Panacibacter microcysteis: one gene and its partner. The protein of the gene in region 1 interacts with the protein of each later gene in a pairwise test. Links are inferred from orthologs where the notes say so. Each region holds a gene or a part of one and is shown on either strand. Other genes may lie near its edges. The genes, in order: dprA and recA.

The links.
Region 2: the proteins of dprA (region 1) and recA interact in binary tests that used the Bacillus subtilis proteins (3 or more experiments, as listed by UniProt). The link is inferred for Panacibacter microcysteis from one-to-one orthologs.

The regions. Positions count from the first base shown.
Region 1 is NZ_JADWYR010000001.1:265,369-273,257, reverse strand. What follows is about bases 2,864-5,729. They hold dprA (DNA-processing protein DprA), read right to left. Parts: upstream 4,913-5,729; coding sequence 3,815-4,912; downstream 2,864-3,814. Other genes in these bases: sucD (succinate--CoA ligase subunit alpha), read right to left, coding at 5,164-5,729; I5907_RS01145 (T9SS type A sorting domain-containing protein), read left to right, coding at 3,413-3,763; I5907_RS01150 (redoxin domain-containing protein), read left to right, coding at 2,868-3,338. Also shown: I5907_RS01160 (PKD domain-containing protein), read left to right, coding at 1-1,372; I5907_RS01155 (PorP/SprF family type IX secretion system membrane protein), read left to right, coding at 1,602-2,627; more of sucD, read right to left, coding at 5,730-6,036; I5907_RS01130 (DUF5686 family protein), read left to right, coding at 6,361-7,889. UniProt on the Bacillus subtilis protein: Protein that helps load RecA onto ssDNA during transformation. Binds cooperatively to circular ssDNA, is able to bridge different segments of DNA. Favors the loading of RecA onto SsbA- or SsbB-coated ssDNA and formation of RecA-DNA filaments.
Region 2 is NZ_JADWYR010000001.1:2,147,838-2,155,721, forward strand. What follows is about bases 2,361-5,221. They hold recA (recombinase RecA), read left to right. Parts: upstream 2,361-3,205; coding sequence 3,206-4,237; downstream 4,238-5,221. Other genes in these bases: I5907_RS08625 (VCBS repeat-containing protein), read left to right, coding at 2,361-2,859; I5907_RS08635 (response regulator), read left to right, coding at 4,443-4,874; I5907_RS08640 (hypothetical protein), read left to right, coding at 4,953-5,221. In the rest of the region: more of I5907_RS08625, read left to right, coding at 1-2,360; more of I5907_RS08640, read left to right, coding at 5,222-5,228; I5907_RS08645 (MBL fold metallo-hydrolase), read left to right, coding at 5,273-6,022; I5907_RS08650 (ComEA family DNA-binding protein), read left to right, coding at 6,058-6,777; I5907_RS08655 (acyl-CoA dehydrogenase family protein), read left to right, coding at 6,846-7,884. UniProt on the Bacillus subtilis protein: Multifunctional protein involved in homologous recombination, DNA repair and competence.

The DNA of each region.
Region 1 (7,889 bases):
AAGCCCGGGCCATTATTATAAGGCATCAGGAGATTACCTCGTTACCCAAACGGTTACTTCCGTAGCAGGATGTATTTCAACCTATACTTTGCCAATACAGGTTGACATAAATAAAGCGCCCAAACTTGTACTCAGCGTAACTGATTCTGCCTGCGTGAACAGTGAAGTTCTTTTCGGCGTAACAGATACGGCTGCAATTCCAGAAACCTTGCAATGGCTTTGGAATATTGGCAATGGCAATCAATACAACACGCCGTCATTCAGCTATACATATACCGCACCGGGTGTATATACAGTAAGTGTAACAGCTACTGCAGATGTAACCGGTTGTGCAGATACAGTGTCAAAAAGCCTCACAATACTTGGACTACCTGCGGTAAACGCCGGTGTAGATACGTCTATATGTGTAAACACATTTGCAACCCTTAGTCCATCGGGTGCGGCAAGCTATGTGTGGGTTCCAAATGCTTCATTGAGTTGCACAAATTGTACAAACCCGTTGGCCGGTCCTTCGGCAACTACTACCTATTATGTAACCGGCGCCGATGCTTTTGGTTGCCAGGCATCAGACTCGGTTGTGGTAAACGTGGTATTGCCTACCAGGCTCGTATTGTCAACCAACAGCGATACATTATGTACCGGTAGTTTTATACAACTGGCCGCGAGTGGTGCTGACAGATATCAATGGCAGCCGCCAACAGGCTTAAGCAATCCAGGTATCAGCAATCCTGTAGCTACGCCCTCTGTAAGTACTTTATACACTGTGACAGGTAGTGATAATGTTGGGTGTTTCGCCGATACACAGCAGGTATATATAGAAGTAGCGCCGTTGCCTGTCTTCTCTATAAAAGATAGTTTTGTTACGCTTAATGCAGGTTCTCAGTATACCATCACCACTACCAGTTCTCCGGATGTAATTTCCTGGAAGTGGGAGCCGCCGACAGGTTTACAAACACCTGTATCAGCGCAGCCGGTGGCCTCTCCCAAAACCAAAACAACTTATATAGGTACCGGTATAAATAACTGGGGTTGTACCGCCACCGATCAAATAACCATTGATGTGTTGTGCAATAATGCCAATGTATTTATTCCAAATACTTTCTCTCCAAACCGCGACGGTGTAAATGAAATATTCCTGCCACGCGGTAAAGGGTTGTACAGCATTAAATCGATGAAAGTATTTAACAGATGGGGTGTAGCGGTGTTTGAGAAATGGAATTTTGCAGCAAATAATCAAACGCAGGATGGCGGCTGGGATGGTAATTACCAGGGTAAGCCGCAGCCATCAGATGTTTATATTTATGTTATTGATATTGTTTGTGAAAATGGTACACCGCTTAGTTATAAGGGTAACGTAACGTTGATAAGGTAGTGTACAGGAATACTTAAAGAACTACAATGGTAGTTTGAGAATAATTAACCGGGTAGTGCTGTTGCCGCACAATGATATGGCGTACAAGAGTGCGACGCAACAGGAGCTTAATAAAGGATCAAAAAGCCGGGTACATAAAATAAATAACCCGTAATGCATGTTTAGAACTAAAAAAGAAAAACAGAGACCTGTGAGTTTACCGATACGAAAAAATGTGAAATGTAATATTATGAAGGCTGCCAGCGCCATAATACTGTCAATGACAGGTTTTGCTATGCATGCTTTGGCACAGGATCCTCACTTTTCGCAGTTTTTTGAAGCGCCTCTTTTACGAAATCCATCACTTGCGGGGCTTTTTGCTGGCGATATACGTGTACAGGGTGTATATCGTAACCAATGGGGCAGCGTTACTATACCTTACCAGACCGGTTCTTTGAATGCAGAATATAAACAGCCGGTAGGCCAGGGAAATGATTTTCTTACTACAGGCCTGCAGTTATTGTACGATAAAGCGGGTATTACAAATTTTACCACCACCAATATTTACCCGGCCATTAATTATCATAAGTCTTTGAGCGATGTGGAGAACAGGTATTTATCACTTGGGTTTATGGGTGGTTTTGTACAAAGGCGTATAGACAGGTCTAAAATGACCACCAATAATCAGTATGACGGCAATGGTTATAACCCGGGCCTGGCAGATGGCGAGTTGTTTACCCAAACAAATTATAATTACTGGGATGGCAGCTTCGGCATGTCTTACAACTCTTCTATAAAAGGCAGTGAAACAGACAATTATTTCATCGGCGTGGCGTATCACCATTTTAACAGGCCGCTCAACTCTTTTTATAAAAATCCGCCGGTGGAATTGAAACCGAAATGGGTGGTTTCCGGCGGTATGCGCTTTACCACATCTGAAACGTCTTTCATTACCATACAGGCAGATTTTAGCAAGCAGGGTGAATATAATGAAGCTATTGCCGGCGCAACTTATTCTGTAAAAATTGGAGAAGATTATACAAAGCCGAAATATGTTATTCATGCCGGCGGCTACCTTCGGTTGAAAGATGCATTTATACCGGTAATAAAACTAGACTACAACCCGTTTTCCATATCTATGAGTTACGATGCCAATGTTTCCCAGTTAAAAACTGCAAGCCAGGGCAGGGGCGGGTTCGAGCTGGCTATTTCCTATACAGGCTTTCTCGATCGCAACAATACCACGCAAAACGCGGTACTTTGTCCAAAATTCTAGGAAAGTAATGGGCCCGGCAGCAGAACATGTATGATGCTTCCGTTGCGTCGCACTCTTGTACTGTTGAAGCTATACGCAGCCACCGCGAAGACCGAAGCGGACTTCTTTCCGCATAATCTTTCCTGTCTCACCGTTGCACAATAAGTATTAATACTGATTTTTTGAGGTGTTTTTCAACAATTGGCCCTTAGATTGGTTAATGTTCCTGTATTTTGCATTATTAATAATCAATTAAAGAACATGAGCACAATAATAGGACAAAAAGCACCGGAGTTACAACTGTACGATACAGAAAGAAACCTTGTAAACCTGGCCGATCTTCAGGGCAGCAATGTACTGCTACTCTTTTTTCCATTGGCATTTACAGGTGTTTGTACAAAAGAGCTGTGCAGCGTAAGAGACAACATTGCTGCCTATAACAATATAAATGCAAAAGTGCTTGGCATTTCAGTAGATTCTCCGCAAACCCTTGCCCGGTTTAAAGAAGAGCAACACCTGAATTTTCCGTTACTGAGCGATTTTAACAAAGAGGCTTCTGCAGCATACGGTTGTTTGTACGAGTCATTTATTGGATGGATGAAAGGTGTTTCCAAGAGGTCTGCGTTTATCATTGACAAGGATGGCCTCGTGCAGTATGAAGAGGTGTTGGAAAATGCCGGAGAACTGCCAGACTTTGAAAAAATCAACCAAAAATTAGCGGAACTCAATTAATATTTGATAAAAACGTTAAATTGCAGATTCGTAAACAATAATATGTTGGTACTTTTATTGTACCAATTTATCTTATGAATAGAATTTTACACATTTCTTTTCTTACAAAGCGTTTGCTAACCTTCATCATAATAATTTTGATGACAGGTTATTCATTTGCTTCAGGTACCCAGGTAAAGATTATAAAATGCTATCCCAACCCGGCTACATCTGTTGTAAATTTTGAATTTCAAAATGGTGGTGATAAAAATGCAATCTTGCAGATTTACAGCTTCTCAGGAAAAAAAATGAAAGATGTTTCACTTGCATCAGGAAAAGCAACTGTAATCCTGGATAATGATTATTATCGTGGTATTTATGTTTACAGGCTTACAGATAAAAATGGACGCATAATAGAAACAGGTAAATTCCAGGTTGTTAAATAAGATTAGCCAAAAATATTCTTACAAACCACGCTTACCAGCGTGGTTTTTTGTTTAGGCAAGCCTGTACATTTTACCCGGCATGCTTATTACAACGTTTTGAAGTTCCAGGCTAAGTATACCTGCTGCTATTGCGCTGGTGCTGAGGTTACTTTTCAGCAACAACTCGTCTATATGCATACCCGGATTGCCGGACAGCAGATTTACAATCGTTTGCTCGTCAGCAGATAATTCTATAAATAATTCTTTTTGTACTTTACGTGTATTGTTTTTTTTCTGCCAACCCATTTTTTCAGCGAACTGTTGGGCATCTGTTAATAAAGTGGCGTGGTTATTTTTAATCAGATAGTTGCAACCCGCGCTTTTTGCATCAATAATTCTGCCCGGGCAGGCAAAGACATCGCGTCCATAGTTATGTGCCAGTTCCGCCGTTATCATGCTGCCGCCTTTGATGGCGGTTTCAACAACAATAGTTGCATCTGCCATGCCTGCTACAATGCGATTGCGCCTTGGGAAATTATGCCGGTCTGCCTTTGTATACCTGGTGAATTCAGTTAACAAGCCGCCCTGCAACATCATATCTTTTGCAAGTGCTTTATGCTGCGGAGGGTAAATATTGTCAAGGCCGTGTGCCAGCACACCAATTGTTGGTAACCCGTTTGCAAGTGCCGCCCTGTGCGCAATAGCATCTATACCAAAAGCCAGGCCGCTAAGTACTAAAACATGCTGTTCCCGAAGGTCTTCCACCAGTTTTTCTGTTACCTGTTTGCCATAGTCTGTGCTCGTTCTGGTGCCGATAATACTGATGATTTTAGCATGATTAAGATCTGCATTTCCACGGTAATAAAGCAGGACCGGCGCATCAATACACTTAAGCAAGCGCTGCGGGTAATCTTTGTCTTTTATGAAAAAAGTTTGTATTTTATATTTTTCAATGAACAGCAACTCATCTTCTGCCAGGTTGAATTGAGTAAAGTTTTTTACTGCGGCAGCCCTGACTTCGCCAATCAAATCTACCTTTCCCAGTTTTGAAGCGGAGGCTTTAAAAACAGCTTCTGCGCTGCCAAAATGCTCTATAAGCGCTTTTGCCTGAACAGCACCAATATTTGGAACCATGGTAAGAGCAACCTGGTAAAGTGTGTCATGACACATGTAGCTATCCGTTTTTTACGGATAAAGATAAAGGGTTTGCTAAAAGTTATGATGATATTTAATAATATGTACCGGTGAGCTTCTTTAAATCATGCACCATTGAAATATTCGCCTGGATCTTCGCAGTTGCTGCATATAGCTTCAACAGTACAAGAGTGCGACGCAACGAACGCTTAATATTGCTACAGGAGCCTGGCTAATAAAAAAATGACCGCCTGTAAAGACGGTCATTTATAAACTTAAATGTTTGTTTACTTTTTTAGCGCTTCTGCCATGGTTTTACCAATATCTGCAGGGCTTGCCACCACATGAATGCCACACTCAGCCATGATCTTCATTTTAGCTGCAGCTGTATCATCTGCACCACCAATGATAGCGCCGGCATGTCCCATTCTGCGGCCTGGAGGTGCAGTTTGACCGGCAATGAAACCAACAACCGGTTTGGTGCCATTTTCTTTTATCCAGCGGGCAGCCTCAGCTTCCATACCGCCACCGATCTCTCCAATCATAATAATTCCGTCTGTATCAGCATCATTCATAAGTAATTCAACAGCCTCCTTTGTGGTGGTTCCAATAATAGGATCGCCACCAATACCGATTGCTGTAGTAATACCCAGGCCCGCCTTTACAACCTGGTCTGCGGCCTCGTATGTAAGGGTGCCGGATTTTGAAACGATACCGATTTTACCTGGTTTGAAAATGAAGCCAGGCATAATACCCACTTTAGCCTCGCCGGCGGTGATAACGCCGGGACAGTTGGGGCCGATCAATCTTGTAGATTTACCACGCAGGTAATCTTTTACTTTCACCATATCCTGCACAGGAATACCTTCTGTTATACAAACCACCAATGCTATACTGGCATCGGCTGCTTCCATAATTGCATCGGCAGCAAAAGCCGGTGGTACAAATATGATGCTTACGTTTGCGCCGGTATTTTTTACCGCATCTGCCACAGTATTGAATACCGGTTTATCCAGATGTGTACTGCCACCTTTGCCAGGTGTAACACCACCTACTACATTTGTTCCGTACTCTATCATCTGGCCTGCATGGAAAGTTCCTTCTGTACCGGTAAAACCCTGTACAATGATCTTCGAATTTTTATTCACTAATACTGACATGATGCAATTTTTTTCGGTTGCGCAAAAATAGGTGAAAGCACTTATAGTTTAGACTTTATCATCAGCAGTTTTTAGCATGTATAAGATGCGATGAGCTTTTCTTAGCCCCGTTATTTTGCTGCCGGGTTAAGCTTGCCACTTGACTGCCCTGGCCAACAACATTGCCAAAGTATTACTATTTTTACACATTCATTCAAAACCTGCTCTGCAATAAGAATCGTAGATCGATGGATGATAACACCCATTGTTAAACTAATTGTAATTGCCTGCCGTATGTAAAAGAGTTGAGATTCCTTTTTTTAACTGGACTAATTTTGGTTTTGTATGGCATTGAAGAAAAAGCTGGGTTTGATTATTTTGTTGCTAACGGCGTATGTAAACATCATTCATGCGCAGTCGAAGACATTGAGCGGAATTGTATTGGATAAGCAAAGTGATGAGCCTATACCTTATGCATCTGTGGTGTTTAAGGTTAGCGGCCGCGGTATGATAACGGATTCTGCAGGGAAATTTTCCTTCTCATTAAACACATGGCCTGCAGGCGACACACTGCAGGTACTCAACGTTGGTTATAAAATAGCTGAAATCCCCGTTGCACTGCTGAAAGATTCTGCATCTGTTACCATTTATATAGAAGTTGAGGCACCCAAAAATGAGGCTGTTGTAAAAGCCAAATACAACAGGGCGCTCTGGTTCTGGCGAAAAATCATTTCAAAGAAACCAGTTAATGACCGTTCCAACTACAGCAACTTTGGCTATGAAGTGTACAACAAGCTCGAACTGGATCTTAATAAAGTAAACAGGGATAAACTGGAACGGAACTTTGCACTAAAGCCGCTGAAATTCGCTTTTGACTATACCGACACGTCTTCTGAAAAAGACCCTTTTTTGCCGGTTTACCTTACTGAAACAATCTCTGATTATTATTACGAGAAAAAACCTTACCGTACAAGAGAAGTAATCAAGGCCACCAATGCAAGCGGGTTCAACAACGAAAGCTGGATGAAACAACTGGGTGCAACCTACCAGAATGTAAATGTGTACAGCAACCTTATTCCTGTGCTGGATAAATCTTTTATTTCGCCTTTCAGTGATAATGCAGACAACTATTACAACTTCAAATTACTCGATACACAATACCTGGGCGGCCGAAGGCTGGTGCATTTTCAATTTAAACCTAAACATGTAGGTGAGAATACTTTTGAAGGTGATAGCTGGATACATGATACAACATTTGCGGTGCAGAAAGTTACCCTGCGGCCGGCACTCGATGCAAACATCAACTTTGTTACGGGGCTTACATTGATACAGGAGTATAAACTGGTAAGCGATTCTTCGTGGTTTTTGTATAAAGACAAGTTCGTGGTTGATATTGCTCCGGTTGGTGCCAACCGCCTCGGTTTTAAAGGAAGAAAAACCACCACCTACAGAAATGTGTTGATCAACAGCAGCACAGTGATCAACGAACTAAATAAAGGTAAAAGCAATGAAGAGATCATCCTCGTTCCAAATACCACAGACCTGCCAGATTCTTTTTGGGTGCAGCACCGTTTCGAGCCCCTCAACAAAAACGAACAAAACATTTATAAACTGCTCGATACACTCGAGAACAATAAAACTTTTCTTTTCTATAAAAATTCAATAGACTTTCTTACCACCGGTACAAAGTATATTGGCAATTATGTTATTGGTCCATGGTATTACTGGTTTTCCGGCAACAGGTGGGAGGGTACAAGGGTACGTTTCGATCTGTCTACCAATCGTGGTTTTAGCCAGCACTGGTATTTGCACGGTTACCTGGCTTATGGGTTTACAGATAAAAAATACAAAGGCCAGGCTGAAATAAAGTACCA
Region 2 (7,884 bases), 1.9 Mb from region 1 along the record:
CTGGAAGATGGAACGCCTGTATATGAAGAAGCTGCCGCCAGTTATGGGCTCGATTTTTCCGGTTTCAGCACACAGGCTGCTTTTTTGGATTATGATCTTGATGGAGACCTGGATATGTATCTCCTGAATCATTCTGTACACCAGAACGGCACTTTTGCTGAGCGTAAACAGTTCATCGGTACTTACCACGATTTATCAGGTGATAAATTCTTCAGAAACGATAGCGGGCATTTCTCGAACATAACAAAAGAAACAAATATCAACAGTTCTGTAATTGGTTACGGGTTAGGTATAGTAGTAGCAGACATCAACCTCGATGGCTGGCCCGATATATATATTGGTAACGATTTTCATGAAAATGACTATTTATACATTAACCAGCAGGACGGTACATTTAAAGAAGCAATGCAAAGCGACATGATGCATACCAGCCAGTACACAATGGGTGTTGATGCAGCAGATATAAATAACGATGGCTGGCCTGATATTGTTTCTGCGGATATGCTTCCATCCGATCCTTATATGCTTAAGCGCTCACTTGGAGAAGATAAGACGGATATCTTCAATATGAAGATCGGGTATGGTTACGCTTATCAATACACACGTAACAACTTACAGCTAAGCCGGCGCAATGGTATGTTTAGCGAGGTTGGTTTATACGCAAACATGTATGCCACTGACTGGAGCTGGAGTACACTGTGGATGGATTTTGATAACGACGGCTGGAAAGACTTATTTATATCTAACGGTATACCCAAACGATTAAATGATATTGACTATGTAAACTTTGTCTCCAATGAAGAGATGCAGCAAAAAATGAAGAACAGGACATTGAATGAAAAGGACATGGCGCTTATCAATAAATTTCCTGAGATAAAGTTGCCCAATGCTTTTTTCAGGAACAATCATGATGCGGCTTTTGCTGATGTTGCTGCCGGTATAGAAGGAAATGTGAACAGTTTTTCCAACGGTGCAGTGTATGCTGATTTTGACAATGATGGTGACCTTGATATTGTGACCAGCAATATTGCCGATGCTGCGCTATTGTACAGGAATGTTACAAACGATACGATTACCTCATCTTACATGCAGCTTAAGTTTAAAGGTCCGGCGCAAAACATCAACGCTACAGGTTCAAAAGCTATATTATATCATGATGGGAACATTAGTACATACGAGAAATTCGCTTCGAGGGGTTTTCTTTCATCAATGGAAACGCCTTTGCACATTGGCATAAAAAACCAGGTAATTGATTCTGCATTTATTGTATGGCCGGATAACACTTACGAAAAGTTATCGTTGCAGAAGGATACAACCCTTCAGCTTACGTATAAACCCGGATTGCCGCATTTTGATTACACATCGTTACGCAATTATTTTAAAAGCGCTGCATTGCAAATGGTTGACATTACTGCTCGTACAGGGTTTAACTACCGGCACATTGAAAACGACTTTAATGAATTTGACAGGGAAGCCCTTATTCCTCAAATGTTGTCTGAAGAAGGACCTGCGTTGGCCGTTGGCGATGTTAATGGTGATGGATTTGAAGATGTGTTTATCGGCGGTTCCAAGAGAAATAAAGGAGCGTTGTTTACACAAACAAATGCTGGCATGTTTGTTCAATCCGTGCAGCCTTCGCTGGCCGCCGATAGCATGTATGAAGATGCCGGTGCCGTGTTTGCTGATGTAAACAACGACGGAAATGCAGATCTTATAATTGCAAGTGGCGGCAATGAATTTTTTGGCCATGATACACACATGCAGCCACGCGTTTATATAAACAATGGCAAAGGAACTTTGCTAAAGCTGGAACACGCATTCGATAATATATGGTTAACTGCATCGTCTGTTGCTCCGTATGATTTTAATGGTGATGGTTTCACGGATCTTTTCATCGGTGGCAGAGCTGTACCCTGGGAGTATGGAAAAATTCCAGGATCTTATCTACTGCAGAATGATGGCAAAGGACATTTTAAAGATGTTACAGGCGCCACCTCAAAAGAGTTAGCGGCCGTGGGTTTTGTTACTTCTGCCCAGTGGTACGATATGGATAAAGATGGCGACAAAGACCTGTTGCTCTCGCTGCAGTGGGGCGGTATTGTAATGATGAAAAATGAAAAAGGCCGTTTTACAAAAACCGTTTTGTGTAAGCAGAACGGTTGGTGGAATTTTGTAATACCAGCAGATATTGATAACGATGGCGATGATGATTTTATAGCTGGCAACCTGGGTTTAAACAGCCGTCTAAAGGCAACTGAAGAGAAACCGGTTAAAATGTATTACAACGATTTTGATGACAATGGCAGGAAGGAACAGCTAATGACCTATTATCTCGGCGGAAGAGAACTTGTCTTTGCCAATAAAGATGAATTGCAAAAACAATTACCTTTTATTAAAAAGAAATTTTTATATGCAGATGATTTTGCGAAAGCATCCGTCAGTGAAATTATTCCGCAACAAAAATTGAGTAGTGCGCAGGTTTTTACTGCGGATTATTTTTCAAATGCCGTTTTTATCAACGATGGAAACATGAATTTTACTGTTCAGCCATTGCCATGGTTGGCACAGCTTACTACTTACCGTGATGCACAAATTGTAGATGCCAACAATGATCACCTTCCGGATGTTTTACTCGCAGGTAATTTTTATGCAACGAATATCGAGATGGGCCGCTACGATGCTGATTATGGAACTGTACTGATCAATAAAGGAAAGGGCCTGTTTACAGCCGAAACAATTAATGGCCTTGTCATTAAAGGGCAGTCAAGGCATGTTAAAGCTTTGAACATTGCGGGAGATACTGCTTATGTTATTGCACGTAATAACGACAGTTCAATGGTCATACAATTCAGGAAATAAATAATGGAACCGGCTGTAGTTTTTTATGGCATCGCCTGTTGCCACGCTCGGTTCGGGGTTCCGTTTTTATGGCAACTGTAGCGTTGCGGTTTCACCTCCCTGTGTATTGTTCTTGTTTGTTGCGTGTGCAGCATACTAGAAATTTTACGCTTCGATCTTCGCTTTTGCCTCATAAAGTGCTAACTGCTGAAGTGTGCGACGCAACGAAAGCTTATTTGCAATACTATAGCCTGGCTCCTAAAATTCCCAAAAAAATTATCAAAAAAATACTAAAATAATTAGTGTTGATAAGTAAAATTACTTTACTTTTATGGCCTGATTAATTTTGAACAATAAACAAATTAACATGAGTAATGCAGATAAGCTTAAAGCACTAAAGCTTACAATAGATAAAATAGATAAGGATTTTGGTAAGGGTAGTGTGATGATGATGAGTGACAAAGGAGACCGTAAACTTGAAGTAATTTCAACCGGTTCTATAGGGCTGGATGTTGCATTGGGTGTCGGCGGTTTACCAAAAGGTAGAATTGTTGAAATCTACGGGCCTGAATCTTCCGGTAAAACCACTATTGCAACACACGTAATAGCTGAAGCTCAAAAGAAAGGGGGCATCTGTGCTATTATAGATGCGGAGCACGCTTTTGACAGTGCCTATGCACAGCGGCTTGGTGTTGATGTAGATAACCTTTTAATCTCGCAACCCGATTATGGTGAGCAGGCGTTGGAAATAGCAGATCGTCTTATTTTATCAGGTGCGTTAGATGTTGTGGTAATCGACTCTGTAGCAGCACTTGTTCCCAAAGGTGAACTGGAAGGCGAAATGGGAGATAGTAAAATGGGCCTCCAGGCCCGTTTGATGAGCCAGGCATTGCGTAAACTTACGGCGACCATCAGTAAAACAAACACGGTTTGTATATTTATCAACCAGTTGCGTGAAAAGATCGGTGTTATGTTTGGTAATCCTGAAACAACAACCGGTGGTAATGCATTAAAATTTTATTGTTCGGTTAGGTTAGACATACGTCGTATTTCACAGATTAAAGATGGTGACGAAGCAATAGGTAACAGGGTTAAGGTTAAAGTGGTAAAAAATAAAGTTGCTCCTCCTTTCAGGGCTACGGAGTTTGATATCATCTTTGGTGAAGGTATTAGTAAAATAGGTGAAATACTCGACATGGGTGTAGAGCTTGGCGTTGTAAATAAAAGCGGTAGCTGGTTTAGTTACGATAGCAATAAGCTTGGCCAGGGTCGGGATGCTGTAAAACAGTTGTTACATGACAATCCAGAACTTGCAAATGAAATTGAAGGAAAAATCAGGGCCAAACTTATTGAAGCCACTGCTAATGCACCTGTTGTTGTAGAGGAAGAAGAAGATTAATTTTTACTATGGGTTAGTAAATAATAGCCACTGTACTTCTGTACGGTGGCTTCTTTTTTTACATCTTTCCTACATTGTTGTATATACATAGTATATTGGTTTACATTTTGAGTGCTTTTTAAGTTGAAAATGCATAATTTGTAAAAGAGTATCAATAATTTGCAAAAAAATTAGAATATCCCCTGAAGGCAAAACCAGGCAAGTAATGCAAACACCATCAACTTCAAGTGTATCAGCCATACGTACTGATTTTTCCGGTAAACATATTTTGATTGCCGATGATGAGCCAATCAATATGATGATTGCCGGCAAAATGCTGGTCGCAAAAAATGCGGCAATTTCCAAGGCTGCCAATGGTCATGAACTGCTCCAGCAACTTTCGCTTGGGCTAAGACCAGATTTAATTTTGCTGGATATAAATATGCCCGGATTAGATGGTTATATGACCGTCAGGCGTATAAAAGAACATTACCCTGAATTGATCGTTTTCGCTTTTACAGCGTTTTTTATCGATGACGAAATGGAGCAGGAATTAATAGAGAAAGGCTTTTCAGGAGTAATGCAGAAATCGTATAAGCCGGAAATTTTTTACGATAAAATCTCTCTGGCATTCGATACAATTTCAAGATTTTCCTGAAATGCATATTGACAGATTTCTGTTTTTCTGTGGATAAAACAGGACAGTCTTCATTGCCACCCTCGTTAAATTTGTACTATGAAGTTTACACAGTCAAATCTTGATAAGCTGGAAGATGTATTAAACCAGTCTGGTTTTACCACAAGATATGAGCGCGGTACTTTTCAAAGTGGCTGGTGCCTGCTGGAGCAAAAAAAAGTAGTAGTGTTAAACAAGTTTTTGGATATTGAAGGCAGAATTAATACCCTGGTAGATATTATTCCTCAACTACAGATAGATTTCGATAAACTTACCCATGAGTCCCAGAAATTGTACGAAGAGATCATGAAGAAAGTAGTTACTGAAAACAAATAGTACACTATTTTTGAACGGTGAGCATCACCACGCTAAAGATAACAATGTTAGGTACAGGTACAAGTACTGGTGTACCCATGGTAGCCTGCCCATGCGAGGTATGTTTATCAACCAACGGAAAGGACAAAAGACTTCGGAGCAGCATTCTTGTGCAGTCTGAAAACACCACTTTCGTAGTAGATACAACCCCCGATTTCCGGTATCAAATGCTGCGCATTAATAACCGTCGTTTGGATGCTGTTTTATTTACGCACCCGCATAAAGATCATACTGCCGGCCTGGACGATGTAAGAGCCTATAATTTTTTTCAGCATGAGGCAATGAACGTTTATGCAAACTCCCTTACTGAAGAAGCGCTGAAAAGAGAATTTGCCTACGTTTTTTCTGATAAGAAATATCCCGGTGTTCCTGAAATAATACTGAATACCATAGATGAAACACCGTTTTACATTGGTGATATAAAAGTTATACCCATCCAGGTTTGGCATTATAAGATGCCCGTGTACGGATTCAGGTTTGGTAATTTTACTTACATTACAGATGCAAACAGGATTGAAGAGCCCGAAAAAGAAAAGATTAAAGGCTCTCAGGTAATCGTGCTAAATGCGCTGCGGAAAGAAGACCATATTTCTCACTTTACACTGCAGCAGGCCATAGATCTTGTGCAGGAACTACAGGTCCCAAAAGCCTATTTTACGCATATCAGTCATCAGCTTGGTAAACATGATGATGTAAGCAAAACACTGCCCGCCAATATTGAACTCGCTTACGATGGCTTAACCATCGCTTTATAACCCTTCCATAGAATTAATCGTTAAAATTAATTTGTATGGCACCAAATGCCTGGAAAGACTATTTTACTTTCACTAAAAGTGAACGGATATCTGTTTACATCCTGCTTTGTATCATTATCGCAAGTATCATACTACCTTACTTTTACAGGAAGCAATTTAGAGATCCCGTTACAGATCCTGCGCTGCAGGAACAATTGAATGCATTGTTGAAAGAAGATTCTGTAGGTAATGACAATAACAACATTGTTAGTACCGGTCAGCAGACTTTTCAGCAGCCTGCACAAGTAGGCGAAATGTTTCCTTTTGACCCCAATACTTTAGGTGCGGATGGATTCCGTAAACTCGGCTTAAGAGACAAAACAATCAATACCATTATCAACTACCGCAATAAAGGTGGAAGGTTTGCCAAACCTTCAGACATTAAAAAAATATATGGGTTAAGGGAAGAAGAAGCAGACAGGTTAATTCCCTACATAAGAATCCATACACCGGGCATCAATACTGCCAACGAAAGGGTAGCTTCCGAGCCAGCTTATACCAAACCGGTTATTTCAAAAATTGATATTAATACTGCTACTGAGGAAGAATTTAAATCGCTGCCCGGCATTGGCGATGTATTAAGTAAGCGCATTGTAAAATTTCGTAACAGTATTCATGGATTTGAATCAATTGATGACCTTCGAAAAACCTACGGTCTGAGTGATACAACCTTCCAAAAAATCAGGCCCATGTTAACAATCACGCCAAAGAGATAAACCTATGCAGATACTCACGCTGTTTAAATTATAAACACTTAGTTTTGCCGCTAACAATTGTTAGCAATATGAATTTTAATCAGGATGAAATCACCAGCCAGGTGGCGGAAACAGCAAGAAACTTTGCAATACAGCATATAAAGCCCTTTGTAATGGAATGGGATGAATCGCAACATTTCCCCGTGGAAGTTTTTAAAGAACTAGGCAAACTGGGCATGATGGGCGTATTCGTACCCGAGGTGTATGGAGGCTCTGGCCTCGGGTATTTTGAATACAAGGTGGTAATAGAAGAGATAGCTAAAGTGTGTGGGTCAATCGGCTTAAGTGTTGCCGCACATAATTCACTTTGTACAGGACATATTCTTTTGTTTGGAAACGACGAACAAAAGAAAAAATACCTGCCAAAACTGGCAACTGCCGAGTGGATTGGCGCATGGGGATTAACAGAACCAAATACCGGGAGCGATGCAGGTAATATGAAATGCACCGCTGTAAAAGATGGTGATAAATGGGTGCTCAATGGCACTAAAAACTGGATAACGCATGGTAAAACCGGGGATGTTGCCGTGGTAATTGCCCGGACCGGTGAGCCAAGAACAAGAAACAACTCTACGGCTTTTGTAGTGGAACGCGGAATTACAGGTTTTTTAGGTGGTAAAAAAGAAAATAAATTGGGTATGCGTGCCAGCGAAACTGCTGAAATGATATTTGATAATTGCATCATTGCAGATGAGCAAAGACTTGGCGAAGTAGGCGAAGGCTTTAAACAGGCCATGAAGGTTCTTGATGGCGGTCGCATCTCCATTGCATCACTTTCCCTGGGAATAGCAAAAGGCGCTTACGAAGCGGCGTTGCAGTATTCCAAAGAGCGTTACCAGTTCGATCAGCCCATCTCGAATTTCCAGGGGGTTAGTTTTAAACTGGCAGATATGGCTACTGAAATTATGGCTGCCGACCTGCTTACCCTTAAAGCCTGCGATCTCAAAAACCGTCACAAGAAGGTTACCCAGGAGGCCGCAATGGCAAAATATTACGCCAGTGAAGTTGCTGTAAAAGTAGCCAACGACGCTGTGCAGATTTTTGGTGGAAACGGCTATACAAAAGAAT